Regions from separate parts of the Streptomyces sp. NPDC007896 genome, predicted to be linked through region 1. Evidence: riboswitches for the same ligand, from Rfam matches in the RefSeq annotation. Region 1 holds a riboswitch; each other region holds the start of a gene.
What was found. A riboswitch is a leader RNA that binds a small molecule or an ion and turns the genes downstream of it on or off. The one in region 1 is predicted to bind S-adenosylmethionine.
Positions count from the first base shown of each region.

Region 2: linked by a shared signal. The riboswitch ahead of thrC (threonine synthase) and the one ahead of ACFZDJ_RS24410 (putative leader peptide) in region 1 are both predicted to bind S-adenosylmethionine.
Region 3: linked by a shared signal. The riboswitch ahead of ACFZDJ_RS02265 (aminotransferase class V-fold PLP-dependent enzyme) and the one ahead of ACFZDJ_RS24410 (putative leader peptide) in region 1 are both predicted to bind S-adenosylmethionine.

Region 1 covers NZ_JBIBKX010000007.1:355,998-365,803, forward strand. The annotation lists gene ACFZDJ_RS24365 (DHA2 family efflux MFS transporter permease subunit) at 1-370, opposite strand, end outside; gene ACFZDJ_RS24370 (DUF3291 domain-containing protein) at 437-880, opposite strand; gene ACFZDJ_RS24375 (MerR family transcriptional regulator) at 1,003-1,629, shown strand; gene ACFZDJ_RS24380 (hypothetical protein) at 1,779-2,252, opposite strand; gene ACFZDJ_RS24385 (dioxygenase) at 2,558-3,442, shown strand; gene ACFZDJ_RS24390 (maleylpyruvate isomerase family mycothiol-dependent enzyme) at 3,498-4,292, shown strand; gene ACFZDJ_RS24395 (MarR family transcriptional regulator) at 4,403-4,948, opposite strand; gene ACFZDJ_RS24400 (YceI family protein) at 5,106-5,621, shown strand; gene ACFZDJ_RS24405 (glutathione S-transferase C-terminal domain-containing protein) at 5,687-6,376, opposite strand; gene ACFZDJ_RS24410 (putative leader peptide) at 6,584-6,664, opposite strand; SAM riboswitch class IV at 6,695-6,841, opposite strand; gene ACFZDJ_RS24415 (amino acid ABC transporter permease) at 7,307-8,272, shown strand; gene ACFZDJ_RS24420 (ATP-binding cassette domain-containing protein) at 8,269-9,093, shown strand; gene ACFZDJ_RS24425 (transporter substrate-binding domain-containing protein) at 9,247-9,806, shown strand, end outside.
Region 2 covers NZ_JBIBKX010000013.1:195,886-205,691, reverse strand. The annotation lists gene ACFZDJ_RS35830 (hexose kinase) at 1-881, opposite strand, end outside; gene nagA (N-acetylglucosamine-6-phosphate deacetylase) at 1,029-2,174, opposite strand; gene ACFZDJ_RS35820 (ROK family protein) at 2,174-3,130, opposite strand; gene ACFZDJ_RS35815 (extracellular solute-binding protein) at 3,340-4,557, shown strand; gene ACFZDJ_RS35810 (DUF3263 domain-containing protein) at 4,592-4,819, shown strand; gene otsB (trehalose-phosphatase) at 4,914-5,789, shown strand; gene ACFZDJ_RS35800 (trehalose-6-phosphate synthase) at 5,899-7,296, opposite strand; gene ACFZDJ_RS35795 (glucosyl-3-phosphoglycerate synthase) at 7,410-8,354, opposite strand; SAM riboswitch class I at 8,534-8,681, shown strand; gene thrC (threonine synthase) at 8,699-9,806, shown strand, end outside.
Region 3 covers NZ_JBIBKX010000001.1:495,353-505,158, forward strand. The annotation lists gene ACFZDJ_RS02245 (NYN domain-containing protein) at 1-151, opposite strand, end outside; gene ACFZDJ_RS02250 (hypothetical protein) at 186-425, opposite strand; gene ACFZDJ_RS02255 (rhomboid family intramembrane serine protease) at 578-1,309, shown strand; gene ACFZDJ_RS02260 (Lrp/AsnC family transcriptional regulator) at 1,306-1,587, shown strand; gene ACFZDJ_RS02265 (aminotransferase class V-fold PLP-dependent enzyme) at 1,649-3,010, opposite strand; SAM riboswitch class IV at 3,204-3,320, opposite strand; gene trpD (anthranilate phosphoribosyltransferase) at 3,646-4,710, opposite strand; gene ACFZDJ_RS02275 (cytochrome b N-terminal domain-containing protein) at 4,866-6,506, opposite strand; gene ACFZDJ_RS02280 (ubiquinol-cytochrome c reductase iron-sulfur subunit) at 6,503-7,567, opposite strand; gene ACFZDJ_RS02285 (c-type cytochrome) at 7,564-8,373, opposite strand; gene ACFZDJ_RS02290 (heme-copper oxidase subunit III) at 8,466-9,086, opposite strand; gene ACFZDJ_RS02295 (response regulator transcription factor) at 9,280-9,681, shown strand; gene ACFZDJ_RS02300 (Ig-like domain-containing protein) at 9,798-9,806, opposite strand, start outside.

The sequences.
Region 1 (9,806 bases):
CGCGGTAGGTGATCAACTGCGCGCTGCTGTCGGCCAGTCCGCAGCCGGCGGAGGCCAGGGTGAAGACGACGATGCCGATCACGAAGACCCGTCGGCGCCCGAACCGGTCGCCCAGGGCGGCACCCGTCATCAGTAGACAGGCGAAGCTGAGCACGTACGCGTTGACGAACCACTGGAGCTGCTGGGTGGACGCCTCCAGGTCCACGGCCAGGGTGCGCAGCGCCGTGGAGACGACGAGGTTGTCCAGCGCGACCATGAACATGGGCACGCTGCACGCGACGATCGCGAGCCACAGCGGCACCCCTCGTCGTTCGCGCGCCGGGGCGACCGGAGGGTCGTCCAGGGCCGGGCTTTCCTCGGACAGCGTCATGTCGGTACGTCTCCTTGGGAGATGAAGAGTCGGTCCAGGGCAGTGGCGGGGAGGAGCGGGGGAGCGTCAGGCGGTGCCGGGTCCGGCGCCCGAGGTTCCGCGCCCGCCGGTGGCGTCGGCGCGCTCCTGCTCGGCGAGCCGTCGCCGGGCGTCCGCCCAGTCGAGGGGGAGTTCCGAGGCCGCAAGCTCCCAGAACGTGAAGACCGAGCCGCTCGTCGTGGACCGCAGCCCGGTCATGATCGAGCGGTGCGGTTCGGTCTTCGCGTACGAGTAGAGGGCCCGCTTGTCCTCCCAGGCCGACAGCGTCCAGAAGGTGCGCTTGAACGGCTGGGCGACGAGCGTGGCGCCGTATGCGCCGGGCGCGCTCTTCACCTGCTTCCACGCGGCCAGGGACCGCAGGAAGAAACGCGGTACGTCACGGAAGGAACGGACCTCGAAGCGCGAGGCCATGACGAACGCCCGCGAGTCCGGTGCGGGCACGTTGACGGTGGTCCAGGGGAGCGTGGGCATGGTGGCGCCTTCTTCCACGGAGGCAGGACGACGGACGGAGGCCCAGGGGAGCGCTGATTGGATACCTCCACTATCCATGTTAGACAGTAGAGGTGTCCAATGACCAGAGCGGAGCCGATCCGATGCGTATGTCCGAGCTGAGCCGCCTCAGCGGAGTCTCCGTCACGACGATCAAGTACTACCTCCGAGAGGGGCTGCTCCCGGCCGGCCGGCAACTGTCGGCGACCCAGGCCGAGTACGACGGGAGCCATCTGCGCAGGCTCCGTCTGATCCGCGCGCTGACCGGCGTCCGGGGGCTGTCCGTCAGTACCACCCGGGAGGTCCTGGGAGCCCTGGCGGAGCACGCCGGGGACACCCATCGCCTGCTCGGCCTCACCCTCGGTTCGATCGGGCCTGCCGAGGATTTTGCGCAGGACTCCACTGAACGGGCCGAAGTCGACGCGCTCGTGGAGGAGTTGGGCTGGGACGTCCACGAGTCGGCGCCCGCGCGGGCGACTCTGGCCGAGACCCTGGGCTCTCTGCGCGGCCTCGGTGTCCCGTTCGACCGGAGCGCGCTCGTGCCGTACGCCCGGCTGGCCGAACGGACCGCGGCGCTCGACCTCGACCAACTGGACGGAATCGACGACCCGCTGGAACTGGCCGAGCGCGCGCTGCTGCTCACGGTCCTGCTCGAACCCGCGCTGATGGCGCTGCGCCGCATGGCCCAGGAGAACGAGTCGGCGCGGCGCCACGGGGGCGGTCGTCGGTGACTGGACCGTCGCCATTGATGCGACGGTCGCCATTGATGCGACGGTCGCCGTTGATGCGACGGTCGCCGTGGGGCGGACGGTTGCCATGGGGCGGACGGTGTGGTTCGGATGGTGCTGACCGGGAAGCGCCGGTCAGGTGGCCGTCGCGATCAGCGCGGGTCTTCGGGGAGGCAGTTGAGCAGGGCGTTCAGACCGTCGTGGTCGAGAACGGAGACGCCCAGGGCCACGGTCATCACCGCCAGTAGATGCACGGCCCCCGGAAGGTCCGCGTCGGCGGCGCGGGTCAGGGCCTGCGTGTCGCCCGCGGCCCAGGCCCGGACCGCCTGCCCGAAGGCGAACTCGTAGTGCGGGGGAGCCGCCGTGGCCGCCCGCTCGGCGGCCCGGCCCACGTCGCGGGCCGCGGGCTGGGCGGTCAGGGTGAGGCGCAGGGTGACGTCCATGACGGCACAGAGGTAGGTGTACGTGTCGTCGAGGGCGGTCTCGTCCAGGGTGTCCAGGGCCGTGGCGACTGACCGCGCGTCGCCGTCGGTGTACCCGCGCAGCAGGAGCAACGCGGTGTGCCGGGCGGGGTGGGGGCCGGTGGTCCGGTCGTGGGGTGAGGGAACGCAGGGATGATGCGACACGCGGTGGACTCCTTCGGCGGGCAGCCCGAACTCCGGACGGTCCGCCGCTGAGCTGCGCCTGACCGTGGACTCCAGCCGACCCTAGTGAAGCCCGTCGGCCACCGCGTCCAACCAGCGTCCGATCACGCATACGAAGATCGGACTACTTCCGATCGCGTACGCCGCCCTTCTTCGGGCCTCCAGCGCCACCACCCGCGGCCGTTTGGTTGACGTCTCAAGTGGGACGACCTACAGTCAAACTTGAAGGTTCAACTTAAAAACCTGAGCCCGCGAGCCGGAGCACCCTCACCCACGTAAGGACCGGCATGAACTCCCTCCTCGATCCCGAGGTGCCCGCCGGAGCGTACGACCGGTTCCTGGTCGACGCGCTGGCGCGAGCCCGGTCCCAGCGCGTGTGGACGCCCGCGGACGGACCCCTTCCCGCGCTGTACCTGAGCCACGGCGCGCCCCCGCTGTTCGACGACGGGCCGTGGCTGCGGGAACTGTTCGAGTGGGCCCAGTCCCTGCCGAAGCCGAAGAGCGTCCTGATCGTCTCCGCGCACTGGGAGGCGGCGCCGCTGTGTCTGTCGGCCCCGGCGGCGCACACCCCGCTCGTCTACGACTTCGGCGGCTTCCACCCGCGCTACTACACGATGACGTACGACACTCCCGACGCGACCGCCCTCGCGCACCGCGTGGCCGGGACCATGCCGGACGGCGAGTCGCTGTACCAGCACCCCTCCCGCGGCCTCGACCACGGCGCCTGGGTGCCGCTGATGGCCATGTACCCCTTGGGTGACATCCCGGTGCTCCAGCTCAGCATGCCCACTCACGACCCCGGCCGGCTCCTCGAACTCGGCGCCCGGCTCGGCCCGTTGCGGGAGGAGGGCGTCCTCGTGATCGGCTCGGGGTTCATGACGCACGGACTGCCCTTCATCACCCGCGAGATGCTGACACGGGGCGAAGTGCCGGGCTGGTCCTCGGACTTCGACGCCTGGGTCGCCGACGCGCTCGCCCGCGGGGACGTCGACGAACTCGCGGCCTTCCGGACCAGGGCGCCCGGTATGCCGTACGCCCATCCGACGGTCGACCACTACATCCCGCTGTTCGTCACGCTGGGCGCCGCCCCGAGCGCCGACCGGGCGGTGCGCACCACCGTCGATGGTTTCATGATGGGCTTCTCCAAGCGGTCCTTCCAGACCGCGGGGTGAACCCCTGAACCCTCCGCACCGACACAAACTGCCTTCACCTCAACGGAGTTGAGACATGAACGACCGTGCCGACCAGACCATCGACGCCCTGCGCGGCGGACACGACTACCTGACCGCCGTGGTGCACGGGCTCGCCACCGCCGACCTCACCCGGCCGTCCGGCGCGTCTGAGTGGGACGTGTCCCAGGTCCTCAGCCACCTCGGCAGCGGCGCGGAGATCGGCCTGGCCTCCCTGGAGGGCGCGCTGAACGGCACCGGGCCCCAGGGCGGTGACTTCAACAAGTCGGTGTGGGCGCGCTGGGACGCGATGTCCCCGGTCGAGCGCGCCGAGAGCTTTGTGACCGCCAACGAGGCGCTGGTGCGTGGGTACGAGGCTCTCGACCCGCGGGCCCGTGCCGAACTCCGGGTCGACCTCGGCTTCCTGCCCGCGCCCGTGGACGTCGCGACGGTGGCGGGTCTGCGGCTCGGCGAGTTCACCCACCACACCTGGGACGTGGAGGTGGCCTTCGACCGTACGGCGGTCCTGGCGCCTGCCGCGGTCGAGCCGCTCCTCGACCAGGCCGGACTGCTCATAGGCTTTCTCGGCAAGGTCGAGGCCCTCGGTGGACGGCGGGTTCGCCTCGCGGTCCACACCACCGCTCCGCGGCGCGCGTTCGGGCTCGACCTGGTCGACGCGGTCGTGCTCACCGACGAGCCTGGCGAGCCCGACGCCGTCCTGAGCGCACCGGCCGAGTGGTGGCTGCGGCTCGTCACCGGCCGCCATGCCGCCGACCACACCCCGGCCGAGGTGACCCTCAAGGGCGACACCCTCACCCTCGACGACCTGCGACGCGTCTTCCCCGGGTTCTGATCCGCCGGTTCGTCCCCCGGCATCCGCCGGTTCGTCCCCCGGCACCCGGCATTCCGCGCCGCCCGGCGTCCGACTGCGCGCCCCCGTAGGCCTGTCCGGCCCTGAAGGCGCTACTTCCCCGGCCCCTCGGGGGCCGCATCGCCACCCTCGACCTGCCCGGAGTCCGCACCGGGACGCGGCGAGGGTGGCAACAAGTCGTGCAGTGCCTCGTACCGCTGCGCGCAGGCCGTCTGCGCGATGGCCTGCGAGACGGCGTCGGCCAGCGGGCCCGTGGACTCGCGCAGCAGCCGCCGCGCCTTGTCCGTGAGGACCACCTCGATACCGCGCCGGTCGCCGCACGCCGACCGCCGTGTGATCAGTCCCGCATGCTGCAGACACGCCACCTGATAGGTCAGCCGCGTCTTGGGGCGGCCCAGTAGTTCCGCGATCTGGGTCATCCGCAGGCTGGACCCGGGCTGGTCGGCCAGCAGGCACAGCATCAGGAACTCGTCGTGCGAGACGTCGAGGGTGTCCTTGACGCGGGCGCGCAACTGCTGCTCGATCGCCCCGGCCGCCGCCAGGAGACGCATCCAGGCCCGCAGCGGGGCGGGCAGCAGCTCACCGTCACCCGACGGCTCGTGTTCGGGCAGGTCAGCGGGGGCGGAAGGGTCGGCCATAGTGTCCCAGTCTACCGGTTGTCCAATTTTGAAGAACCGGCTAGCGTGGAGTCATCCAAATTTGGATGACCGCATTGTCCCCACAGTCCCCGTGTGCCGCGCGCCCCCGTGCGTCGCGCACCGCTGTGCACCGTCCGTAACCGTCTGGAGAACTCTCATGACCGTCGCTGTCGAAACCGGCCTGTGGCAGCTCGACCCCGCCCGTACCGTCGTCGCCATCAAGCACAAGACGATGTGGGGCATGGTCACCGTGAAGGGCACCTTCACCGGAGTCACCGGAGAGGGCGAGGTGCAGCCCGACGGGACCGCCCGCGGCACCATCACCCTGGACGTCGCGTCCCTGGACACGAAGAACGCCAAGCGGGACAAGCACCTCCGCTCCGCCGACCTCTTCGACGCCGACCGCCACCCCACGATCACCTTCGCCGTCCGTGACGCCGTCCTCGGCCAGGACGACACCGTGGAGATCAACGGGCAGCTGACCGTGCGCGGCATCAGCCGGCCGCAGCCCGTCACCGGCCGCGTGACCGGGGCGAGCGCCGACAGCGTCACGCTCACCGCGGAGTTCACCGTGGACCGCGACCAGTTCGACATGGGCTGGAACCAGATGGGCATGATCCGCGGCCTGACGACCGTCACCGGCACGCTCGTCTTCGCCCGCGCCAAGGCCTGAGCCGACGCGGCGCCGGGGCCCGGGCCCTGCGGCCCTCCCGGCCCCGGCGACCTTGGCGTACGCGCTCAGCGCACCTTGTCGTGGAAGGCCGGGTGGGCGTCGAGCCGACGTACGTAGTCACGGAGCTGCCCGTACGGGGCGAGGGATTCCGTCGGGTCGAGTCGGGTCAGGGCCACCCAGAGGTCGACGTCCGCGGCCGTCAGCTCGTCGCCCAACACGTAGGCTTGCGGGGCGAGTTGCCGGTCCAGTGACTGGAGTGCCGTCGTGCGCGCGAGCGGCGGCGAGGTGGGGGTGACGTCCCGGTCGAGGAGTTCGCGCAGGGCGTCGATGTCCGCGGTGAGGGCCGGTGGGTTCAGCCGGGGGAGGCGGGCGTCGTTCTGGCAGCCCGGCAGCCCGGCGAGGTCACGCAGGATGTCGGGCGTGTGGTTGCTCACGATCCGTCCGCTCCAACGGTCGCACAGCGCGGGCGCGGTGAGCGGACCGTCGTAGTGGTGCCAGGTGGCCTCGTACGCGCCGCGCAGTGCGGCGAAAGCGTCGGGTGTCTCGGCGGGAAGCGTCAGCAGCGTGGTGGCGACCGAGTCGTGGAGACCGAGCAGCTCCAGGGTGACCGAGATGCGCAGCGAACGCGGACAGCCCTCGGTGAGGTACAGCTGATAGCGGTGCGGCGCCGGGTAGAAACCGCCGGCCAGGCCGACGCCGATGCGGCTGCGGATGCGGTGGGGGCGAGGCGCGGCGAGCGAGACTGTCTTGGGCATGACTCTCCAGGGAACGTCGAAGCCCCCGCGGCCCGTTGGGCGGCGGTGGCGGAACGGAGTGACTGCGCTGACGTACGGACCGGTCCGGATCGTGGGACGTGCCCGACCGGACGGATCGCAGGGACCAGTACGCGCTGGACGGATCGCAGGGACCAGTACGCGCTGGACGGATCGCAGGGACCAGTCGCGCTGGACGGACCGCCTGGACTAGTACGCGCTGGAGACCCGCTGCAGATCGATGTGCAGGCGCCTGGTCAGACCGTTCGTGCTCCTCCTGGCCATTCCCATCGCTCCCGTGTCCGGGGCTCGCGAGAGGCGAGACCACGCTTGCCCCGCCGCACCGGCGGAACCCGGTCGTCACCCGGGGCACCCCGTCGCGGTGGAAGGGTTGCCTGTCAGCGGGCCGGGGCCGATAACCGCGTCGAACGGGAGAAACCCGCACGACGGGCGCTGACAATCGTGACCGTCCCCGTCAGTCTCGGTCCGGTCCGCGGAGCCGTCAAGGAGGCATATGCGCGGTCTCACCACGTGGTCATTCTGGCCGGTGCGCGTTGACATTCGTTTGGGGCCATGCCTAACTTACGCCGCATCGGACCGGATCGATTCCGGTGCGTTCGAGGCCCAGCGGGGCGGAATGGTGACGGTGAACGCGATGTACGCAGCTGACGGGACGACCGCTTCGCGGCGCCACGGCTGCCTCGCCACCGCACTGTGTTGTACGTCCCGCGGCGCCCGCTGTCTCTGTCAGGGCTGACCGCTTCCGCCTTCCGCGGCGTTGAACGTCCGCACGGCTCAACATCCCTCGCCCGCCACCCTGTTGGTGCGCTGCCGGTGAGCCTTCCTCTCCGTACCCCCTGACATCCGTCTGTCCCCGCGCGCACCGCCGTCGTACGGGCCGCGGCGGTGTGTCCGCATTCGTTGGAGCCCTCCATGAGTGAATCCCTGGGCTCCGCCGTGCCGTTGAGCACGACGGAGCCCCGCCCGGCCGCGGCACAGCGCGTGCTGCCCCTGCGCCACCCCGGCCGCTGGATCGCCTCGGCGATCGTGCTCGTCGTGGTCGCCCAGATCGTCCACGGGCTGGCGACCAACCCCTTCTTCCAGTGGGACAGGTTCCAGTACTGGTTCCTGCGTCCCACGATCCTCGACGGTCTGCTCATCACCCTCGAAGTGACCCTCTACAGCGCTGTGTTGGGCCTGCTCGGCGGCATCCTGCTCGCCCTGGCCCGGCTCTCCAGGAGCCCCGTGCTGCGCGCGGTGAGCTGGGTCTACATCTGGCTGTTCCGCTCGGTGCCGCTCATCGTCGTCCTGCTCTTCCTCTACAACTTCAGCGCGCTCTACAAGACGCTGAGCCTCGGTGTCCCCTTCGGCCCCGCCTTCCTCACCTTCGACGAGTCCCGGCTCGCCACCGACATGGTCGTCGCGGTCGTCGGACTGAGCCTCAACGAGGCGGCGTACGCGGCGGAAGTGGTCCGCGGCGGCATCCTCTCCGTCGACCAGGGCCAGCACGAGGCGGCCTCCGCACTCGGTCTGCCCAAGGGCTACCAGTTCAGGAAGATCGTGTTCCCGCAGGCGCTGCGCTCCATCACCCCGAACTACGTCAACCAACTGATCGGCCTGATCAAGGGCACCTCGCTGGTCTTCTACGTCTCGCTGCTCGACCTCTTCGGCTCGGTACAGAGCATGGGCTCCACCTACCCCGGCGACATCGTGCCGCTGCTGCTGGTCGCCACCGCCTGGTACCTGATCCTCACGAGCGTCGTGTCCGTCGTCCAGTTCTACGTCGAGCGGTACTACTCGCGGGGCGCGCTGCGCTCCCTCCCGCCGACCCCGTTGCAGAAGGTCCGCACCGGTCTGCGTGACCTGCGGGCCCGGGTCCGCAAGGAGGCGGCGATATGACCGGCGAGACGCTCGCGATCCGACCGGCCGCCGTCGAGGTGCGCGATGTGCACAAGTGGTACGGCGCCCAGCGCGTGCTGAACGGAGTGGAGCTGACGGTACGCCCCGGAGAGGTCACCGTGATCCTCGGTCCGTCCGGCTCCGGCAAGTCCACCCTCCTCAGGGTGATCAACCACTTGGAGAAGCCCGAGATCGGCCATGTCAGCCTGAACGGCGAGCTGATCGGCGTACGGCGGCACGGCAAGCGCAGCGAGATGGGGGTCCCCCCGGCCGAAGGCTGGGGGAGGCTCAAGGAGCTGACCGAGCGGGCGATCCTGGCCCAGCGTGGCCGGATCGGGTTCGTCTTCCAGAACTTCAACCTGTTCCCGCATCTGACGGTGCTGGACAACGTGGCGGCCGCGCCGGTGGCGACCCGACGGCTGAAGCGGCCCGAGGCCCGGGAACTCGCGCGCACCCTCCTCGACCGCGTGGGTCTTGCCGACAAGGCCGACGCCTATCCACGGCAGTTGTCGGGCGGCCAGCAGCAGCGAGTCGCCATCGCCCGCGCCCTCGCGCTGCGGCCCGGAGTCATCCTCTTCGACGAACCCACCTCCGCCCTCGACCCCGAGCTGGTCGGTGAGGTGCTCGCCGTCATCAAGGACCTGGCCACCAGCGGCACCACGCTCGTCATCGTGACCCACGAGATCGGCTTCGCCCGCGAGGTGGCCGACCGGATCGTCTTCCTCGACGAGGGCCGCGTCGTCGAACAGGGCTCGCCCACCGAGGTGTTGGACCACCCGGCACACGAGCGGACCAGGGACTTCCTGAGCAAGGTCCTCTGAACTTCCCTCCCTCACCGCCCCTCCCTCACCGCCTCTGCACCCACCGCCTCTGCACCCACCGCCTCTGCACCCCCGCCTCTGCACCCACCTCACCTTCATCCACCACGCCTTCCCTCACCACACGTCCCTCACGAACATCGGACAAGGACAGCCATGCGCACCCTCACCCTCCGCAGCAGACTCCTCCGTGGCCTCACCGCCTCCACCGCCGTCGCCGCCCTCGCCGCCGGGCTGGCCGCGTGCGGGGGCGAGAGCGACGCGGCCACCACCTCCGACAACGCCGCGTCCGGCACCGTCACCGTGGGCGCGCTTTCCAACGGCGCCGCGCGGCAGACCGACCTCAAGGTGTCCGAGGTCAAGTCCATCAGCGCCGAGCTGCCCAAGTCGGTCGCCAAGAGCGGCAAGCTGGTCGTCGGCGTCGGCGCGCTGCCCGCCGGGTTCCCGCCGCTGGCGTACGTCGGCCAGGACCAGAAGACCCTCACCGGTGCCGAACCCGACCTCGGCCGACTGGTCGCCGCGGTCCTCGGACTGAAGGCGGAGGTGAAGAACTCGACCTGGGAGAACCTGTTCGTCGGCATCGACAGCGGCAAGGTCGACGTCGCCTTCTCCAACGTCACGGACACCGAGGAACGCAAGAAGAAGTACGAGTTCGCCTCCTACCGGCAGGACAACCTCGCCTTCGAGGTGCTGAAGAAGAGCACCTGGAACTTCGC
Region 2 (9,806 bases), on a different contig from region 1:
GCGTACGCCAGGTGGTCGAACTCGCCCGCCACCGGCGCCAGTACGGTCGCCGCGGACAGGGCGACGGCCCGGGCGAGGCGCTCCGGCCATGGCAGGTGCTCCACCAGTCCCGACAGCAGGCCCGCGACCGCCGAGTCGCCCGCGCCGGTCGGGTTGCCGTGGACGCGGCGTGGTGGGGTGGCGCGCCAGAGGCCGTCCGGAGTGTGGGCCAGCAGGCCCTGGGCGCCCAGTGAGGCCACGACGGCGTGCGCGCCGCGTCTGCGGGCGTCCCGGGTCGCCTGCAACGGCTCGTGGGAGCCGGTGAGTTCGGCCAGCTCGTCGGCGTTCGGCTTGACGATGTCGGGACGCGCGGCGACGCCCCGGCGCAGGGGTTCGCCGCTGGTGTCCAGGAGGACCGGGACGGCCGCCGCACGGGCCGCGCGGATCAGCCCCGCGTACGCGCCCACCGGCACCCCCGGCGGCAGGCTGCCGCACAGGGCCACCGCCGATGCGGAGCGCAGCAGCACCTCGTAGGCCTCCTGGAAGGCCGCCCACTCGGCGGGGGTGATCTCCGGTCCTGGTTCGTTGAGTTGAGTGGTGTCACCCGTCGTCGTGTCGACCACGGCTATCGTGCGGCGCGTCGGCCCCTCGACCGGGATCAGCGCGTCCACCACCCCGGGGGTGTCCGTGAGTTGGTCCCGCAGGGCGCGGCCCGTCGCGCCGCCCGTGAAACCCGTGACCGTCACGTCGTGGCCGAGGGCGGCCAGCACCCGGGCCACGTTCAGGCCCTTGCCGCCGGGGCGTTCGGTCACCTCGGTCACCTGGTGCGCGGTGTGCGGGCGCAGGGACCGTACGCGGTAGGTGATGTCGAGAGCGGTGTTCAGTGTGACCGTGAGGATCATCCGAACCGACCTCCCTCGATGAATGCGCTGGCCGACAGTTTCGAGTTCCGGAGAATCCGGAGGCTCGATCATGCCAAAGACAACGGCGGTCGGCCCAGTCCCGGGACGACCGCCGTACGTCACATCGCGCTCCAACCGGAGGGCGAATCAGCCCAGTTGTGGGTCAACCACCCATTCGCCCCGGCGCATCACGCCCTTGAGGGTGAACTCCGCGTCCAGGACCACCAGGTCGGCGTCCTTGCCCGGTTCCAGCGAGCCCACCGTGTCGTACAGGCCGAGCAGGCGGGCCGGGTTGGCGGACAGGGCCGCGACGATGTCCTCGACCGGCAGCCGGTCGACGGTCACCGCCCGCTGGAAGGCGCGGTCGAGGGTGAGCGTGGAGCCCGCGATCGAGCCGCCCTCCACCAGCCGGGCGACCCCTTCGCTGACCTCGACCTCCAGCGGGCCGAGCCGATAGCGGCCGTCGCCGAAGCCCGCCGCGTCCATGGCGTCCGTGATGAACGCCACCCGGTCCGCGCCCGCGTGATGGAACGCCAGCTGGAGCGCGGCGGGGTGGAGGTGGGTGCCGTCGTTGATCAGCTCGACGGTGATCCGCTCGTCCTCCAGGAGGGCGGCGATGGGGCCGGGCGTGCGGTGTCCGAGCGCGGGCATGGCGTTGAACAGGTGCGTGGCGACGGTCGCGCCCGCGTCGATGGCCTCCACCGTCTGCTCGTACGTCGCGTCCGTGTGCCCGATCGCCGCGATCACCCCGTGCTCGGCCAGCAGGCGTACGGAGTCGATGCCGCCCGGCAGTTCGGTGGCGAGGGTGACCATGCTGGCCCGGCCGCGTGCCGCGTCGATCAGCTTGCGGACCTCGGCCGGGTCCGGGTCGCGCAGCAGGTCCTCGGAGTGCGCGCCCTTGCGGCACGGCGAGATGAACGGGCCCTCGAAGTGGATGCCCGCGATGTCGCCCTGCTCGGCCAGCTCGGAGAGCAGCCCGGCGCGCTGGGCGAGGCCGTCCATGTCGCCGGTCACGGTCGAGGCGACGAGGGTGGTGGTGCCGTGCAGCCGGTGGGTGTGGACGCCCCGCAGGACCTCCTCGACGGTCCCGGAGGTGAAGGAGGCGCCGCCGCCGCCGTGGTTGTGGAGGTCCACGAAGCCGGGGACGAGCCAGTGGCCCGACAGGTCCAGTGTCCGCGCCGACGAGGGCGCGCTGCCGGCGATGCGTGTGCCGTCGACGATCACACGACCGTCGTCGACGACTCCGGTGGGCAGTACCACCCTGGCACCGGCGAGAACCGTTCTAGGGGCCATCAGGTGGATACCTCCGAAGTCGGTTGGGAAGTGGTCGGCTGATTCAGCAGGTCCCAGGCCAGCAGGCCCGCGCCCAGGCAGCCGGCCGTGTCCCCGAGGGCCGCGGGGACGAGGGACGGCAGTTTCTGGAAGGTGACGCGCCGCTCGACGGCGGCCCGTAGCGGTGTGAACAAGGTTTCCCCGGCCTCGGCGAGACCGCCACCGATGATCAGAGTGCGCGGGTCCAGCAGGGTGAGCGCGGTGACGAGCCCGTCGGCGAGCGCGTCGATGGCGTCCTGCCAGACCTCGCGCGCCCGCGCGTCCCCGGACTCGACGGCCTTCGCGCAGTCTGCGGCGTCAGCCTCCGGGTCCCCGCAGGCCTCGGCCCAGGCCTGGCTGACGGCGGCGGCGGACGCGTACCGCTCCAGACAGCCGTGCTGCCCGCACGGACACGGGGTCCCGCCGGGGCGTACGACGACATGGCCGATCTCGCCCGCGAAACCGTGCGCGCCCGCCTCGACGCCGCCGTCGATGCCGATCGCGCCCGCGATGCCGGTACCGAGGGGGACGAACAGGAAACGGTCGGCCCCCTGCCCCGCGCCGATCCGGCCCTCCGCGAGCCCGCCGGTGCGCACGTCGTGTCCGAGCGCCACCGGCACCCCGCCCAGCCGGTCGCCGAGCAGCCGGCGCATCGGGACGTCGCGCCAGCCCAGGTTGGCCGAGTACACCGCCACGCCCCGGTCGGCGTCGACGATGCCGGGGACGGCGACTCCGGCCGCTGCCGCCGGCTCGCCGAGGTGGTGCTCGCCGTACGCGCGCAGCTCGGCCGCGAAGTCGAGGATCGCGTCGACCACGGCGTCCGGACCGCGCTCGCGGCCGGTGGCGCGGCGGGCCTGGTGGAGGAGCTCGCCCTCCGACCCGACCAGGGCGGCCTTCATCCCGGTGCCGCCCACATCGAGGGCGATGACATGTCTCACGGGGACAGTGTCGCCCCTTACCCCAGGAGAGGTCTAGTCCACTCGCGTGGTGTAGACCTTGTATCCGCATTCCGAGACGGATGCAACGGACGCAGAAGCAAAGACGGACAGCCTCTGGACAGGGGCGGCCGGGGGTTGGGAGAAGTGCGGTGCAGCGGCGTAGGACAGGACGTAGGACAGTACTGATCGCGGCGGCGTCCGCGCTGGGTATGACGGCGACCCTCGCGGGCTGCGGCGGCTCGGCCGGTTCCGGGGACGTGACCCTCAGACTCGTGGCCGCCGACTACGGGGACTCCAAGGCCAACAGCTCCCAGAAGTACTGGGACACGCTCGTCAAGGCGTACGAGGCCGACCACCCCGGGACCAAGGTCGAGGTCAGCGTCTACCCGTGGACGGACGTCGACCGCGAGGTCAAGGAGATGGTCGCGCGGGGCGACGCCCCCGACATGGCGCAGATCGGCGCGTACGCCGACTACGCCGACAAGGGCGAGCTGTACAAGGCCGAAGAGGTGCTCTCCATACCTGTCCAGGCCGACTTCGTCGCGCAGCTCACCGATGCGGGGAAGATGAACCGGGTGCAGTACGGCATGCCGTTCGCCGCCTCCACCCGGCTGCTCTTCTACAACAAGAAGCTGTTCTCCGCCGCGGGTCTCAGCGCGCCGACGACCTGGAGCGAACTGGCCGCCGACGCGCAGGCGCTGAAGGCCCGGGGTGTGAAGATCCCGTACGCGCTGCCCCTCGGTCCCGAGGAGGCGCAGGCCGAGACCATGCAGTGGCTGCTGAGCGGCGGCGACGGCTACACCGACGACGTCGGCACCTACAGCCTCGACTCCGCCCAGAACGTCGCCACCCTGACCTGGCTCAAGGACGACCTGGTCGGCAAGGGGTTGACCGGACCGGTAGCGCCCGCGAAGCTCAATCGCGCGGACGCCTTCGCGGCGTTCGCGCGCGGCGAGGTCGGGATGCTCAACGGGCACCCCACGCTGATGAAGATGGCCGCCGACAAGGGCGTGAAGTTCGGGATGGTGCCGATGCCCGGCGTCAGCGGGAAGAGCCGGGCCACGATGGGTGTCGCCGACTGGATGATGGCCTTCAAGAAGAACGGCCACCGGGATCAGATCGGTACGTTCCTCGACTACGTCTACAGCGAGAAGAACGTGCTCGCCTTCTCGCACGAGTACGACCTGCTGCCGGTCACGACGTCCGCGTCCGAGGCGATGGCGGCGGACAGCGACGACGCGGACCTCACCCCGTTCCTGAACGAGCTCCCCTCCTCCCAGCTCTATCCGGTCGGCAAGACGTCCTGGGCCGCCGTCAGCGCCGACATCAAGCAGCAGATCGGCAAGGCGGTCTCCCCGGACGGCAGCCCGGCCGGGACCCTCGCCTCGCTCCAGCAGAGGGCGACCACGAGGGACTCCGCGGGGTAGCCCCGCTGTCGGTGGCGGGCGCTACGGTGCGGTCATGGACGAACTGAGCGGGAGGGAGCGGGGGATCCTCGCCATGGAGCGCCGTTCCTTCGCGGGACCCGGCGCGAAGGAACGAGCGATACGCGAGCAACTCGGCCTCGCCCCCGTCCGCTACTACCAACTCCTCAACGCCCTCCTCGACGACCCCCGCGCCCTCGCCCACGACCCGATCACGGTGAACCGCCTCCGCCGCATCCGGGACAGCCGCCGCGCGGACCGCTGACAGCGGCACCGGCCGGGGGTGGCCGTCCGGCGTTCGAGGACTGTGACTCGGTGAGCCGTGGGTGCGCCCGGGGGTGCGCGGATAGGGTCGGAGCATGGGCAGCCACTCGGAAATCCCGGAATCCCCGGACGTCACGGAACCCTTGCCGACCCCCGTGACCCCCGCCGGACGCGACGGCCTCGACGCCATCCTCACCCGGCCCGACCGGGCCGTCATCGCGCTCGACTTCGACGGAACACTCGCCCCCATCGTCGCCGACCCGGAGCAGGCCCGCGCTCACCCCGACGCGGTCCCCGCCCTCGCGGCCCTCGCCCCGAAGGTCGCCTCCGTGGCCGTGGTCACCGGCCGCCCGGCCGGCGTAGCGGTCCGCCACGGCGGCTTCGCGGGCGTCCCGGGCCTCGACCACCTCGTCGTCCTCGGCCACTACGGCGCCGAACGCTGGGACGCCCGCACCGGAACCGTCAACGCCCCCGCCCCGCACCCCGGCGTCGCCGCCGTCCGTGCCGAGCTGCCCGGGGTCCTCGACAGGATCGGCGCCTGGCACGGCACCTGGATCGAGGAGAAGGGCCGCGCGGTCGCCGTCCACACCCGCCGCGCCGAGGACCCCCAGGCCGCGTTCGAGGCACTGCGCGAACCCCTCACCGACCTCGCCACCCGCCACGGCCTGATCGTCGAACCCGGTCGGATGGTCCTCGAACTCCGTCCCCCGGGCATGGACAAGGGCGTCGCCCTCCTGGAGTACGTCCGCGAGGTCCGCGCCGAAGCCGTCATGTACGCCGGCGACGACCTGGGCGACCTCCCCGCCTTCGCCGCCGTCGACAAACTCCGCTCGGACGGTGTCCCGGGCCTGCTGGTGTGCAGCGGCAGCGCGGAAGTCACCGAACTGGCCGAACGGGCGGATCTTGTGGTCGACGGCCCGGCGGGAGTCGTAGGCCTGCTCAAGGCATTGGCGACTCGCCTGGAGCGTTGATCCCCGGCCGACTACAGCGCCCCGTCAGGGGCGCGAGGCTGTGACATACGCGGCTCCGCCGCGTGGGTGCGACCAGCCACAACGCACCCGCAGCCGACAGACTCCCGACTCAGCCCTCCAACTCCCGCAACTGCTCGAGAAACCACTGCGCCGGGGGCAACGCCGTCCCGGCGGCAGCCAACCGCTTCGTACGTTCCGCCCGTTCCCCCACCGGCATGGTCAGCGCCGCGTCCAGCGCCCGCGCGGTGCCGACCACGTCGTACGGGTTCACCACCACCGCGTCCTCGCCCAGCTCCTCGTACGCCCCCGCCTCCCGTGAGAGCACCAGCACGCATCCCTCGTCGGAGACGACCGGTACCTCCTTGGCGACGAGGTTCATGCCGTCGCGGATGGGGTTGACGAGGGCGACGTCGGCGAGCCGGTACGCGGCCAGGGAGCGGGCGAAGTCGTCCTTGACGTGGAGGACGACCGGGGTCCATCCCGGTGTGCCGTAGCGGGCGTTGATCTCGGTCGCCACGCGCTGCACCTCGGCCGTGTAGTCGCGGTAGACGGCCAGGTCCTGGCGGGAGGGGTAGGCGAAGGCCACGTGGACGACGCGCTCGCGCCACTCCGGGTGGTCCTCCAACAGCTGCCGGTACGCCAGCAGGCCCCGCACGATGTTCTTCGACAGCTCGGTCCGGTCGACCCGCACGATCGTCCTGCGGCCCTCGCCGATCTGCTCGCGCAGCGCGGCCATGCGGTCCGCGACGTCCGCCTCGTGCGAGCGCCTGCGCAGGAAGTCCGCGTCCGCGCCGAGCCCGTGCACACCGATCCGGGTGTCGCCGAGCCCGCCGACGAGCGCGTCGCAGCAGGCGGTGAACGCGTCCGCCCAGCGCTGGGTGAGGAAGCCGAGCCGGTCCGCGCCGAGCATGCCGCGCAGCACCTGTTCGGCGATGTCGTCCGGCAGCATCCGGAAGTAGTCGACCGGCGCCCAGGGGGTGTGCGAGAAGTGGCCGATCCGCAGGTCGGGGCGGAGCTCGCGCAGCATCCCGGGGACGAGGGCCAGGTGGTAGTCCTGGACGATCACCACCGCACCCTGCGCCGCCTCCGCGGCCAGAGCTTCGGCGAACGCGCGGTTGTACGCCTCGTACGACGCCCACTGGCGCCGGAACTCCGCGTCGAAGACCGGCTCCAGCGGGGTCTGGTACAGCATGTGGTGGACGAACCACAGCACGGAGTTCGCGATGCCGTTGTACGCGTCCGCGTGCACGTCGGCGGCGATGTCCAGCATCCGTACGCCGTCCTCGGCGACCCCGCGCCGGACCGCCTCGCGGTCGCCGTCGCCGAGCGCCGAACACACCCACAGGGCCCCCGCGTCCGGCCCGATCGCGGAGAGGCCCGAGACCAGCCCGCCGCCACCGCGCCTGGCGCGCAGCGAGCCGTCCTCCCGGACCTCGTAGGTGACCGGGCCGCGGTTGGATGCGACGAGGATGTTGTGGGCGCCTTGCGTTGAAGCGGGGGAAGCCATGCATCGAAACCTAGCCCGGCGTCGAAACGCTCAAACGTTCCCTTCAGCCGTATGCCGTCCGCGGGCCGGTGGGGGCTCGTCGCGCAGTTCCCCGTGCCCCTGACGAGGCGCTGCTACGCCGCCCTTCGTTTCTGGTATTCGGAGATTTCGACCATCGGCGGACGTTCCTCCGTGTCCACCGAGTACGTCCGCGGCTCGAAACCGTCCCTGCTCCGTTCGAACTGGGTGAGGGCCGGGCGGATCAGGTGGCCGCGGGCCAGCCGGAGCTGGGCCGTGCGGTAGATCGCGGCGGACATCCGCCCCAGCGCCTGCCCGTCCTGGTGGCGGTGCTTGCGCACGCCCACGTCGACCTGGGCCAGCGCGTCCAGGCCCACCAGATGCAGGGCGTCGACCAGCATGCCCAGCTCGATCCCGTACCCGACGGGGAAGGGGAGCTGTTCGAGCAGCGAGCGGCGGGCCGCGTACTCCCCGCCGAGCGGCTGCACGAAGCCGGCCAGCTGCGGCCAGTGCATGTTGAGGAGGGGGCGGGCCATGAGTTCAGTGACCCGGCCGCCCTGCCCCGCCGCACCGCCGAGCGGACGGTCGTACATCGCCTTGACGAGGTCCACACCGGGCTCGGTGAGCAGCGGCCCCACGATCCCGGAGACGAAGTCCGAGGAGAACTCCTTCAGATCCGCGTCGATGAAACAGATGATGTCCCCGCTCGTCACGAGGAGGGAACGCCACAGCACCTCGCCCTTGCCGGGCACGGTCGGGATGCGCGGCAGGATCTCGTCCCGGTGCACCACGCGCGCGCCCGCCGCGGCGGCCACCTCCGAGGTGCGGTCGGTCGAGCCCGAGTCGATGACGACGATCTCGTCGACGAGGGGCACCTGCTGCATCAGGTCGTGGCGGATGATGGCGACGATCTCGCCGACCGTCTCCTCCTCGTTCAGCGCCGGCAGGACGACGCTCACCGAGGAGCCCGTGGCCCGTTTGGCGGACATGAGTCTGTGGAGCGGGCGATCGGTCACGGACCAGGAGCGATTGCTCAGCCAGCGCTCAGTTTCCTTCAGCACAGTCTGCGGCTCCTCACTGTCTGATCACCCGGTGTCTCACGGTGTGATCCATCTCGCGGTTCGGACGACTATCTCAACTGTCCTGGCCTTCGGTTACAGTCTTGAACAACGCGGATGACCATCGCATGTCGTAGATCATTTGCGGACCACCGCACCACCCGCACGACACAACCGAATACCGCTCATCCAGAGGGGCAGAGGGATACGGCCCGATGAAGCCCCGGCAACCCTCCAGCTGGTTCCTGTCACATTGATGTGGCGAGGCTCCCGGCTAGGGAAGGTGCCAAATCCGTCTCACGGCGAAGTGCGTCGTGAGGAAGATGAGGAGAAAGGGCCTCGCCTCCATGGCTGCGCAGACTGTTGCACGTTCGACTGTTGCAAGCACCACGAACCCTGTCGCGGGCGACACCACCACCGTAGTCGGTGTGGATCTCGGACCCGCCGCCGCGCTTTCCTGCCGCGAGTGCGGGCACCGCGTGCCGCTCGGCCCGGTCTTCGCCTGCGAGGAGTGTTTCGGCCCGCTGGAGATCGCGTACGACTTCTCGGCCTACGAAACCGAAGAGCTCCGGGCGCGCATCGAAGCGGGCCCCGCGAACATCTGGCGCTACGCGCCGCTGCTGCCCGTCCCGGCCGACGTCGCCGACAAGCCGAACATCAACCCCGGCTGGACCAAGCTCGTCAAGGCCGACAACCTCGCCCGCGAGCTGGGTGTCGAGGCCGGCAAGCTCTTCGTCAAGGACGACTCCGGCAACCCGACGCACTCCTTCAAGGACCGCGTCGTGGCGCAGGCCATCGAGGCCGCCCGCGCGTTCGGCTTCACCACCCTCTCCTGCTCCTCCACCGGCAACCTCGCCGGCGCCGTGGGTGCCGCCGCCGCCCGCGCCGGCTTCCGCTCCTGCGTGTTCATCCCGCACGACCTGGAGCAGGGCAAGGTCGTCATGGCCGCGATCTACGGCGGCGAGCTCGTCGGCATCGAGGGCAACTACGACGACGTGAACCGCTTCTGCTCCGAGCTGATCGGCGACCCGGCCGGCGAGGGCTGGGGCTTCGTCAACGTCAACCTGCGGCCGTACTACGCGGAGGGCTCCAAGACCCTGGCGTACGAGATCTGCGAGCAGCTGGGGTGGAAGCTCCCCGACCAGCTCGTGGTGCCCATCGCCTCGGGCTCCCAGCTCACGAAGATCGACAAGGGTCTTCAGGAGCTGATCAAGCTCGGACTGGTCGAGGACAAGCCGTACAAGATCTTCGGCGCCCAGGCCGAGGGCTGCTCGCCGGTGTCCGTCGCCTACAAGGCCGGCCACGACGTCGTACGGCCCCAGAAGCCGAACACCATCGCCAAGTCGCTGGCGATCGGCAACCCGGCGGACGGGCCGTACGTGCTGGACATCGCGCGGCGCACGGGTGGGGCCGTGGAGGACGTGAACGACGAGCAGATCGTGGACGCGATCAAGC
Region 3 (9,806 bases), on a different contig from region 1:
GCCGCAATTGGGCGGGCAATTCGGTGACAGTCAACCCGCCGAACCCGTCCGACACGATCTGTACGACCCGTCGGCGCACACCGTCGGGCAGCGGACGGTCGAGCACCTCAGCGGCGCCGTCGTCCGGCTCCCCGCCTGTGGTCTCCACCATCCGTCACCCCAATGTCTGTGCGGGGCCCGCTCCCTCAGGAGCCGGCGCCCGGCCTGTCCACCAGTTCCACCTGGTCCACCGCATTGCACCACCGGCAGCGCACCGACTCGATGGTCTCACTGACCACCTTGCGCTCCTCGACGTTCGGCTCACCGGCCAGGTCGAGGTGCACATACTCGACGACCTTGGACGAGCGGGTCACGTCGAATCGCGTGAGGTTGCCGCAGAGCGTGCAGCGCCAGCGAGTCTCGGCGGTCGGGAGGGGAACCGTCATGTGGCAGTCGCTTTCCTTCTAGTGTCCGTCCAGCGCCGGTCTCCGGCGCGTGTGGCTCGTTACCCTACGGCCTGGCGGGTACTCGACGCTCGGCCGTCCACGGCGGCGAGGCACTCTGCATACGTCGGTCCGGTTACGTCATGCTCTGTCCCATGATCAGCACCTGGGGCACGGCGGTCGGCAGGACGATGCGCGGTCAGTCCGCGCCGGTGACGTACGGACTGATCTTCCTGTGCTGCCTGATCTTCCTGATCGGTCCCGCCTCGGGACTCAATCCGTCGTTCGGCACCGGAGATGCGCTCGTGGTCGCCCAGCGGGCCTACTTCCGGCGCTGGGGTGTGATCCCCGCCGAGCTCTTCCACGGGATCCCGGGCGCCTGGCTCACCCCGGCCACGGCCCTGTTCATCCACGGCAGCTGGCTCCATCTCCTGGGCAACATGCTCTTCTTCTACGTCTTCGGAGCGATGACCGAGGAACGCATGGGCCACGTCCAGTTCGCCGTCTTCTACGTGGTCTGCGGCTACCTCGCTCTACTGGGTTACGCGATCGCCAACTCCGGCTCCGAGCAGACCTTGGTCGGCGCCTCGGGGGCGATCTCCGCGGTCCTGGGAGCGTTCCTGTACCTGTTCCCCAAGGCCCGGGTGACCAGTCTCTTCCCGTTCCTTTTCTTCCTGCCGCTGCGCTTCCCCGCCTGGGTCGTGCTGCCCTTCTGGGTGACCCTGCAATGGCTGGCGGCGGGCCGCAGCCCCTCGGGCCCCGGGGTCGCTTATCTGGCCCACCTGGTGGGCTTCTCGCTGGGGTTCGTCTACGCGTGGGTGCGGTTCGGGCGGCCGACTAGAGTGAAATCCCCAGCAGCAGCCCCCGAGGGAGAAAACCAGCCGTGATCACCGCGATCGTGCTCATCAAGACCAGCGTGGACCGGATCCCCGAGATCGCCGAGTCGATCGCCGCGCTGGACAGTGTCAGCGAGGTCTTCTCCGTCACCGGTACGTACGACCTGATCGCCATGGTCCGGGTGAAGGCCCACGACGACCTGGCGGACGTCATCCCCGGCAAGATCAGCAAGATCCCCGGCGTCGAGGCGACGGACACCCACGTCGCGTTCCGCACGTACTCCCAGCACGACCTGGAGGCGGCGTTCGCCATCGGTCTGGACAGCTAGGCACAGCCGCGCAATCTCTTCGGGGGTGTGGGGGCGGAGCCCCCACCTACCGCCGACGGCCTCAGACCGCCGGGACGCAGCGGCCGTCCTCCGTGCGGTAGTTCCACTTGGCACCGTCCCGCACCAGTTCCTTCACCGCACGCACGAAGCGCTCCACATGCTCGTCGGGCGTACCGGCCCCGAAGCTGACACGGATCGCGTTGAGGGACTTCTCCCCGGGCGCCGCCTCGGGCGCCCCGCACTCCCCCTGCGTCTGCGGATCGCTGCCGAGCAGCGTGCGCACCAGCGGGTGGGCGCAGAAGAGACCGTCCCGCACCCCGATCCCGTACTCGGCGGACAGCGCGGCCGCGAAGTGCGAGCTGTTCCAGCCCTCGACGACGAACGAGATGACGCCGACGCGCGGGGCGTCGTCGCCGAAGAGCGACAGGACGCGGACCTCGGGCACCTCGGCCAGACCGGCCCGGACGGTCCCGATCAGCTGCTCCTCGCGGGCGACGAGCGTGTCGAAACCGGCCTCGGTCAGCGCCTTGCAGGCGGCGGCGATGGAGTAGGCGCCGATCACGTTCGGGGAACCGGCCTCGTGCCGGGCCGCGCTCTCGTGCCACTCCACGTCCACGCCGCCGTCCACCCGTCGCGTGACCTTGCGGCTGGCGCCGCCGCCCGCGAGGTACGGCTCGGCCTCGCGCAGCCAGTCGGCGCGGCCGGCGAGCACGCCCGAGCCGAACGGCGCGTACAGCTTGTGCCCGGAGAAGGCGACCCAGTCGACGTCGAGGTCCCGCACCGACACCGGGTGGTGCGGGGCGAGCTGGGCGGCGTCCAGGACGATCCGGGCACCGTGCGCGTGCGCGGCGGCGGCCAGCTCGCGCACCGGCCACAGCTCGCCGGTGACGTTCGAGGCGCCGGTGACGCAGACGAGGGCCGGGCCGTGGGGGTCACGGGCGGCGAGGGCCCGCTCCAGGGCCGTGACGGCCTCCTGCGGGGTGCGGGGCGCGTTGAGGTAGGTGACCTGGGCGTCCTTCCACGGCAGCAGCGAGGCGTGGTGTTCCGTCTCGAAGACGAACACCTGGCAGTCGGCCGGCAGGGTGGCGGCGAGCAGGTTCAGGGAGTCGGTGGTGGAGCGGGTGAAGACGACCTGGTCGTCGCCCCGGCAGTCGAGGAACTCCGCGACGGTCCTGCGGGCGTTCTCGAAGAGGTCGGTGGACAGCTGGGAGAGGTACCCGGCGCCTCGGTGCACGCTGCCGTAGTACGGGGCGTACGCGGCGACGTCGTCCCACACCCGCTGGAGGGCGGGGGCGCTGGCGGCGTAGTCGAGCGCGGCGTAGGTGACCTCGCCGCCGGTCACGAGCGGGACGGTGACGTCTCGGCCCAGAACGGGCAGGGGGGCACAAACGGTCTGGTCGGCGGCAGCGGTGGAGACAGACATGGCGAGCTCCTGTGAGAGGCAGGCGGAATCGCTGCGCGGGCCGGGTGCACGGGGGTACGGGTGTGCGGCTGCACGGCTCGGCGCAGGGAGGAAAGGCGAAAGGGGTGTGCGGAGGCGGGGCTCTACGCCCTATCGCATTCGCTTGCTCACAGAAGGCTCCCTCGAACGACCAGGACCCCTGGGATTCTCGAGGGGTCCGCGCTTGCCGTAGACCTCGCTGCCTACGACCTGGTCTTCACCCGGGGCACCCCGCCACGGACGGAGGGTTGCCGGACAGCCGGCCGGGGCCTGATGGCTGTCACTCATGACCTGATACGGCATCCTGCCACAAGATCTTCCGCCCGCAACCCGGCGTCCGTATACCGGGACGCCGAGTGGGGGGCGGCCCCACGTTCCTCGCCCCCGCCGCCCCTACCCGTCCCATCCCCACCTGGGGGCTCCGCCCCCAGACCCCCAAAAGCCCGCGCAGTTCCCCGCGCCCCTAAAAGCAGTTCCCCGCGCCCCTAAAAAAGGGGCGCGGGGAACTGCGCGGACGAACAAAACCGGGGCGGGCGGGGAATCGGGGCGCAGCCCCGCCCCAGGGGCGCGGGGAACTGCGCGAGCAACCCCCACGCGCCCGCGGGGGGAGAAGTGGACTACGACTGGCTCGCCGCCACCCAGCGTTCCAGCGTTCGCTTCGCCGCCCCCGAGTCGATCGCCTCCGCCGCCTTCGCCATCGCGGCGCGGAGCTGGTCCGCGAGTGGCGCGTCGGTCGGGGACAGGGCGACGAGGGCCGCCGCGGAGTTCAGGAGCACGGCGTCCCGTACCGGCCCCGTCTCGCCGTTCAGCAGGTGACGGGCGACGTCCGCGTTGTACGAGGGGTCGGCACCCCGCAGCGCCTCCACCGGCACCAGCTCGAGGCCGACGTCCCGCGGGTCGAACGCCTCCTCGGTGACCTTGCCGTCGCGGACGATCCACACCCGGGAGGTGGCCGTGGTCGTCAGCTCGTCGAGGCCGTCGTCGCCACGGAACACCAGCGCGGACGAGCCGCGCTCAGCCAGTACACCGGCGATGAGCCCCGCCATCCGGGTGTCGAAGCAGCCAACCGCGGAGGCGGTGACCCGGGCGGGGTTGGTCAGCGGGCCGAGGAGGTTGAACGAGGTCGGAATCCCAAGGTCCCGGCGGACCGCGCCGACGAACCGCATCGAGGGATGGAACTTGGCCGCGAAGCAGAAGGTGATCCCGGCCTCCTCCACCACCCGCGCCACCCGCTCGGGCGGCAGGTCCAGGTTGATGCCGAGCTTCTCGAGCACATCGGACGACCCGCTCGCCGAGGACGACGCCCGGTTGCCGTGCTTGACGACCTTCGCCCCGGTCCCCGCGATCACGATGGCGGACATCGTCGAGATATTGACCGTCTTGGCCCGGTCGCCCCCCGTACCGACGATGTCGACGGCCGGCCCCGGGATGTGCAGCGGCTGCGCGTGCGCGTACATCGCCTCCACGAGACCGGTGATCTCCTCGACCGTCTCTCCCTTGGCCCGCAGCGCCACCAGGAAGCCCGCGATCTGGGCGTCCGCGGCCTCACCGCTCATGATGCGGTCCATCGCCCACGCCGTATCAGCGGCGCTCAGGTTTTGGCCGCCGAGCAGTGCACTCAGTACGTCGGGCCAGGAACGGCCCGCCGCGGTGTTGCCTCCAGCGGGGTTCACAGCGCTCATAAGCCGCTCCTGGGTCCGTCGTCCCCGCAAAGGGACGCCTTGTGTAGATGGGAACACCCTATCCAGGCCCGGAGACGGCAAAGAGCCCCCGTCCAGGCAATGGACGGAGGCTCTCGCCGTGGCGATCAGTGAAGACCGGTCAACCGGTCGGAGGATCAGTGGTGGCCGTGGCCGCTCGTGATCTCCTTGTACTCCTCGACCGTGGGCTTGGGGATCTGGCTGTCCTCCCCGTAGAAGCCCTCGCTGAGCTTGGAGCGCAGCCGCTCCGAGCCCTTCACCTTGCGCTCGACACCGTTCTCGTCGACCATCGGGCCGATCTCGGCGGGCTGGTACTGCTCGTGCGCGGTGAGCGTGTGCAGGGCGTCCTGGCTGAGCGGCTCGTGCACCTCGATGAACTCACCGTGCGGCAGGCGCTTGATGATGCCCGACTCGCGGCCGTGCAGCACCTTGTCCTTGTCGCGGCGCTGGAGGCCGAGGCAGACACGCTTGGTGATGACGAACACGATGACCGGCACGACGAAGAAGCCGATGCGCACGAACCAGGTGATCGAGTTGATCGACAGGTGGAAGTGCGTGGCCCAGATGTCGTTGCCACCACCGACGAGCAGGACGAAGTACCAGCTGATCCAGGCGGCGCCGAACGCGGTCCGGGTCGGGACGTTGCGCGGGCGGTCCAGGATGTGGTGCTCACGCTTGTCGCCGGTGACCCAGGACTCGATGAACGGGTAGACCGCGATCGCGACCAGGACCAGCGGGAAGATCACCAGCGGGATGAACACACCAAGGACGAGCGTGTGACCCCAGACGTTGATCTCCCAGCCCGGCATGACTCGGATCAGACCCTCGGAGAAGCCCATGTACCAGTCGGGCTGGGCGCCCGTGGACACCATGTCCGGACGGTAGGGGCCCATGGACCAGATCGGGTTGATCGAGGCGATCGCCGCGATGGCCGCGATGACACCGAAGACCAGGAAGAAGAAGCCTCCGGCCTTGGCCATGTAGACCGGCAGCAGCGGCATGCCGACGACGTTGTTGTTCGTCTTTCCGGGGCCCGCGAACTGCGTGTGCTTGTGGTAGAAGACCAGGATCAGGTGGCCGACCACCAGGCCGAGCATGATGCCCGGCAGCAGCAGGATGTGGACCGAGTAGAACCGCGCGACGAAGTCGCCGCCCGGGAACTGGCCGCCGAAGAGGAAGAACGCCAGGTACGTGCCGACGACCGGCACGGACAGGACCGCGCCCTCCATGAAGCGGACACCGGTGCCGGAGAGCAGGTCGTCCGGGAGCGAGTAACCGGTGAAGCCGGTGAACATGCCCAGGACGAACAGCAGGAAGCCGAACAGCCAGTTGACCTCACGCGGCTTGCGGAACGCACCCGTGAAGAACACGCGCATCATGTGCACGAACATGCCGGCGAGGAAGATCAGCGCCGCCCAGTGGTGGATCTGCCGGACCAGCAGACCACCGCGCACCTCGAAGGAGATGTGCATGGTCGAGTTGAACGCCTCGGACATCAGCTGTCCCTGCAGGGGGACGTAGCTGCCGTGGTACGTGACCTCGTTCATCGACGGGTGGAAGAACAGCGTCAGGTACACACCCGTGAGGATGATGATGATGAAGCTGTAGAGGCAGATCTCACCCAGCATGAACGACCAGTGGTCGGGGAAGATCTTGCGCATGTTGGACTTGGCCAGGGAGTAGATCCCGAGCCGTCCGTCGGCCCAGTCGGCGACTTTCTCGCCGGCCGGGGCCTTCTCGCGCGAGGGGCGCGAGTCGGAAGTGGTGGTAGTGCTCATCCGCGCTCCCAGAAGGCAGGACCGACGGGCTCTTCGAAGTCGCCGAGCGCTTCGAGGTAGCCCTGTTCGTTCACGCCGATGCGCAGCTGCGGCAGGGCGTGACCGGCCGGGCCGAAGATCACTCGGGCACCGTCGGAGAGGTCGAAGGTGGACTGGTGGCAGGGGCAGAGCACGTGGTGCGTCTGCTGCTCGTACAGGGAGATCGGGCAACCGACGTGGGTGCAGATCTTCGAGTACGCCACGATGCCCTCGTGTGACCAGGCGAGCTCACGCTTGTCCTTGATGTTCTCCGGCTGGAGCCGGACGATCATCAGGGCCGCCTTGGCGATCTGGAGCTGGAAGTCCTCGTCGTGCTCCTCCAGGCCCTCGGGCTTGGCGAAGGTGAGCGAGCCGACGGCGACGTCGGAGGCGCGCAGCGGCTCGTTCGTGTTCATGTTGACGAGCAGCTTGCCCTTGGACCAGAGCGTGTGGCGCAGCTTGGTGCCGGGCAGCGGGCCCAGGTCGCGCAGCAGCATGACGCCGGAGAGCGGGAACAGGGCCAGCGCGCCGAACATCGTGTTGCGGATCAGCTTGCGGCGGCCGAGCGCGGACTCCTTGGCGCCCTGCTTGAAGTCGGCCAGGACCTTGGCCTTGACCTCGGGCTCCGCCTCGATCGGGTGACGCTGGTCGGCGATCTCCACGTCGGACATCAGGGTGCGGGCCCAGTGGACCGCGCCCGCGCCGATCGCGAACAGCGCCACACCGAGGGTCATCCCCAGCGCGAAGTTCAGCGCGCTGATGTGCCCGAGCGGGAAGACGAAGATCGACTTGTCCCTCGGGATCGCCACGTACGAGGCGATGAAGCCGACGGTGGCCAGCATCGACAACGTGAACAGCATGGCGACGACGCGCTCGGACCGCTTGGCGGCCCGCTCGTCGATGTCCTGGATGCGGGGCTCGTGGGGCGGCAGGCCCGGGTCCGCGAACGGGTTGGTCTCGTCCGCGAGGGCTACGGCGCCGTGACCGTGCTCGTCGACCTGCTCAGCGGGCAGGTTCTCTTCTGGAATGTCTTGGCTACTCATGACTTCTTGGCCTTTGCGGTCCGAGCGGCGACCCAGACGGCGACGGCGACCAGGGCGCCAAGACCGAAGATCCAGCCGAAGAGGCCTTCACTGACCGGCCCGAGGCCGCCCAGCTCCAGACCGCCGGGGCTCTCGGTGTCGTCACCGTTGACCGCGTTGAGGTACGCGATGATGTCCTTCTTGTTCTTCTCCGACAGCGTGGTGTCGGGGAAGGACGGCATGTTCTGCGGGCCCGTCTGCATGGCCTCGTAGATGTGCTTGGGGTCGACACCCTCAAGGCTGGGCGCGTACTTGCCGTGCGTCAGCGCGCCGCCCTTGCCGGTGAAGTTGTGGCACTGCGCGCAGTTCGTACGGAAGAGCTCGCCGCCCTTGGCGATGTCCGCGCCCTCGGGGCTGACCTGGCTCTTCGTCGGAATCGTGGGACCGGCGCCGAGCGAGGCGATGTACGCCGCGAGCTGGTCGATCTCGGCCTGCGAGTAGATGACCTTCTTGCTCGGGATCTGAGCACCCGGCTGCTGGGCCGGCATACGGCCGGTGCCGACCTGGAAGTCGACCGCCGCGGCGCCCACACCCACCAGGCTCGGCCCGTCGGAGGACCCCTGACCGCCGGTTCCGTGGCAGCTGGCGCAGCCCACGGAGTAGAGCTTCTTGCCCTCGTCGATGGCAAGGGACTGGGCGGTCGTATCGGCCTGCGCCTTGCTCGCGGGTGCGAACGCGGCGTACAGCCCCCCGGTGGCCGCCAGCGCGAGGAGTAGGACGACGACCGCCGCCAGCGGATGGCGTCGTCGTGCGGAGAGCTTTTTCACGGATTACCCCGGTGTCAGGATCTTCTGCGTCGATGCTTCTGGAAATGGATCGGTTCGTCGCGTGCGATCGGTTCGCCGCGGACGCCGCCCGGTTACTTGATCATGTAGATCGTGGCGAAGAGGCCGATCCAGACGACATCGACGAAGTGCCAGTAGTAGGACACGACGATGGCTGCGGTTGCCTGCTCGTGAGTGAACCTCTTGGCCGCGTAGGTGCGACCGAGGACAAACAGGAAGGCGATGAGTCCACCCGTCACGTGCATGCCGTGGAAACCGGTGGTCAGGTAGAACACCGAGCCGTACGGGTCGGAGGAGAGCGAGAGCCCGTCCTTCTTGACCAGCTCGGTGTACTCGAAGATCTGACCGCCGATGAAGATCGCACCCATCACGAACGTGACGGTGAACCACATCCGGAGCTTCTTCACGTCCCCGCGCTCGGCGGCGAACACACCGAGCTGGCAGGTCAGGGAGGAGAGCACCAGGATCGTGGTGTTCGAGGCCGAGAACGGGAAGTTGAGATGGCTCGCCATCTCCTTCCAGTGATCCGGTCCGGTCACCGATCGCAGGGTGAAGTACATCGCGAAGAGGGCCGCGAAGAACATCAGCTCGGAACTCAGCCAGATGATGGTTCCGACGCTGGTGAGGTTCGGTCGATTGACCGACGGGTGCGCGTGCCCGGTTTCTACTGTCGTTGCTGTCGCCACGACCGACATTATGTCGGTCGCTTATCCCGCCCTCACGCCCGGGGGTGCCGTTCGGGGTGTTGATGGGTTGTGTCCAGCCCGTATGGCCCATCGAAGCCCTGTCCGAACCGGTGTTGACGAGGTGTTCGAGGGGGTAGCATCCGCGCCATCGGTACCAGGAGTTCCCGAGCAATGCCGTGCTTCTTAGATGCGTGGAGGAACAATGCAGCCGACCGCCACGGTGCTGGTCTACAGCGACGACTCCAACACCCGGGGGCAGGTGCGGCTGGCGACCGGCCGCAGACCGGCCCCCGACGTCCCCCAGGTCGAGTTCATCGAGTGCGCCACGCCCGCCGCCGTCCTGACGGAGCTGGACAAGGGCGGGATCGACGTCTGTGTGCTGGACGGCGAGGCTGTTCCGATGGGCGGCATGGGCGTCTGCCGGCAGATCAAGGACGAGATCTTCAACTGCCCGCCCGTGCTGGTGCTCATCGGGCGGCCTCAGGACGCCTGGCTGGCCACGTGGAGCCGTGCGGACGCGGCGGTGACCCTTCCGGTGGATCCGGTCGAGTTCGCCTCCGCGTTGGCCTCGCTGCTCCGCCGCAAGGCCCTTTTGGGCGCCTGAGAGCTCGCTCCGCCACGTAGACCGGCGTCTGCAGGTGATGCGTGGTTGCTCGCGCCCCGCGTCGGAGCCGCGAAAGAAGACAGCCCCGCGCCCCCCTTCCGGGGCGCGGGACGATCTCAAACGCT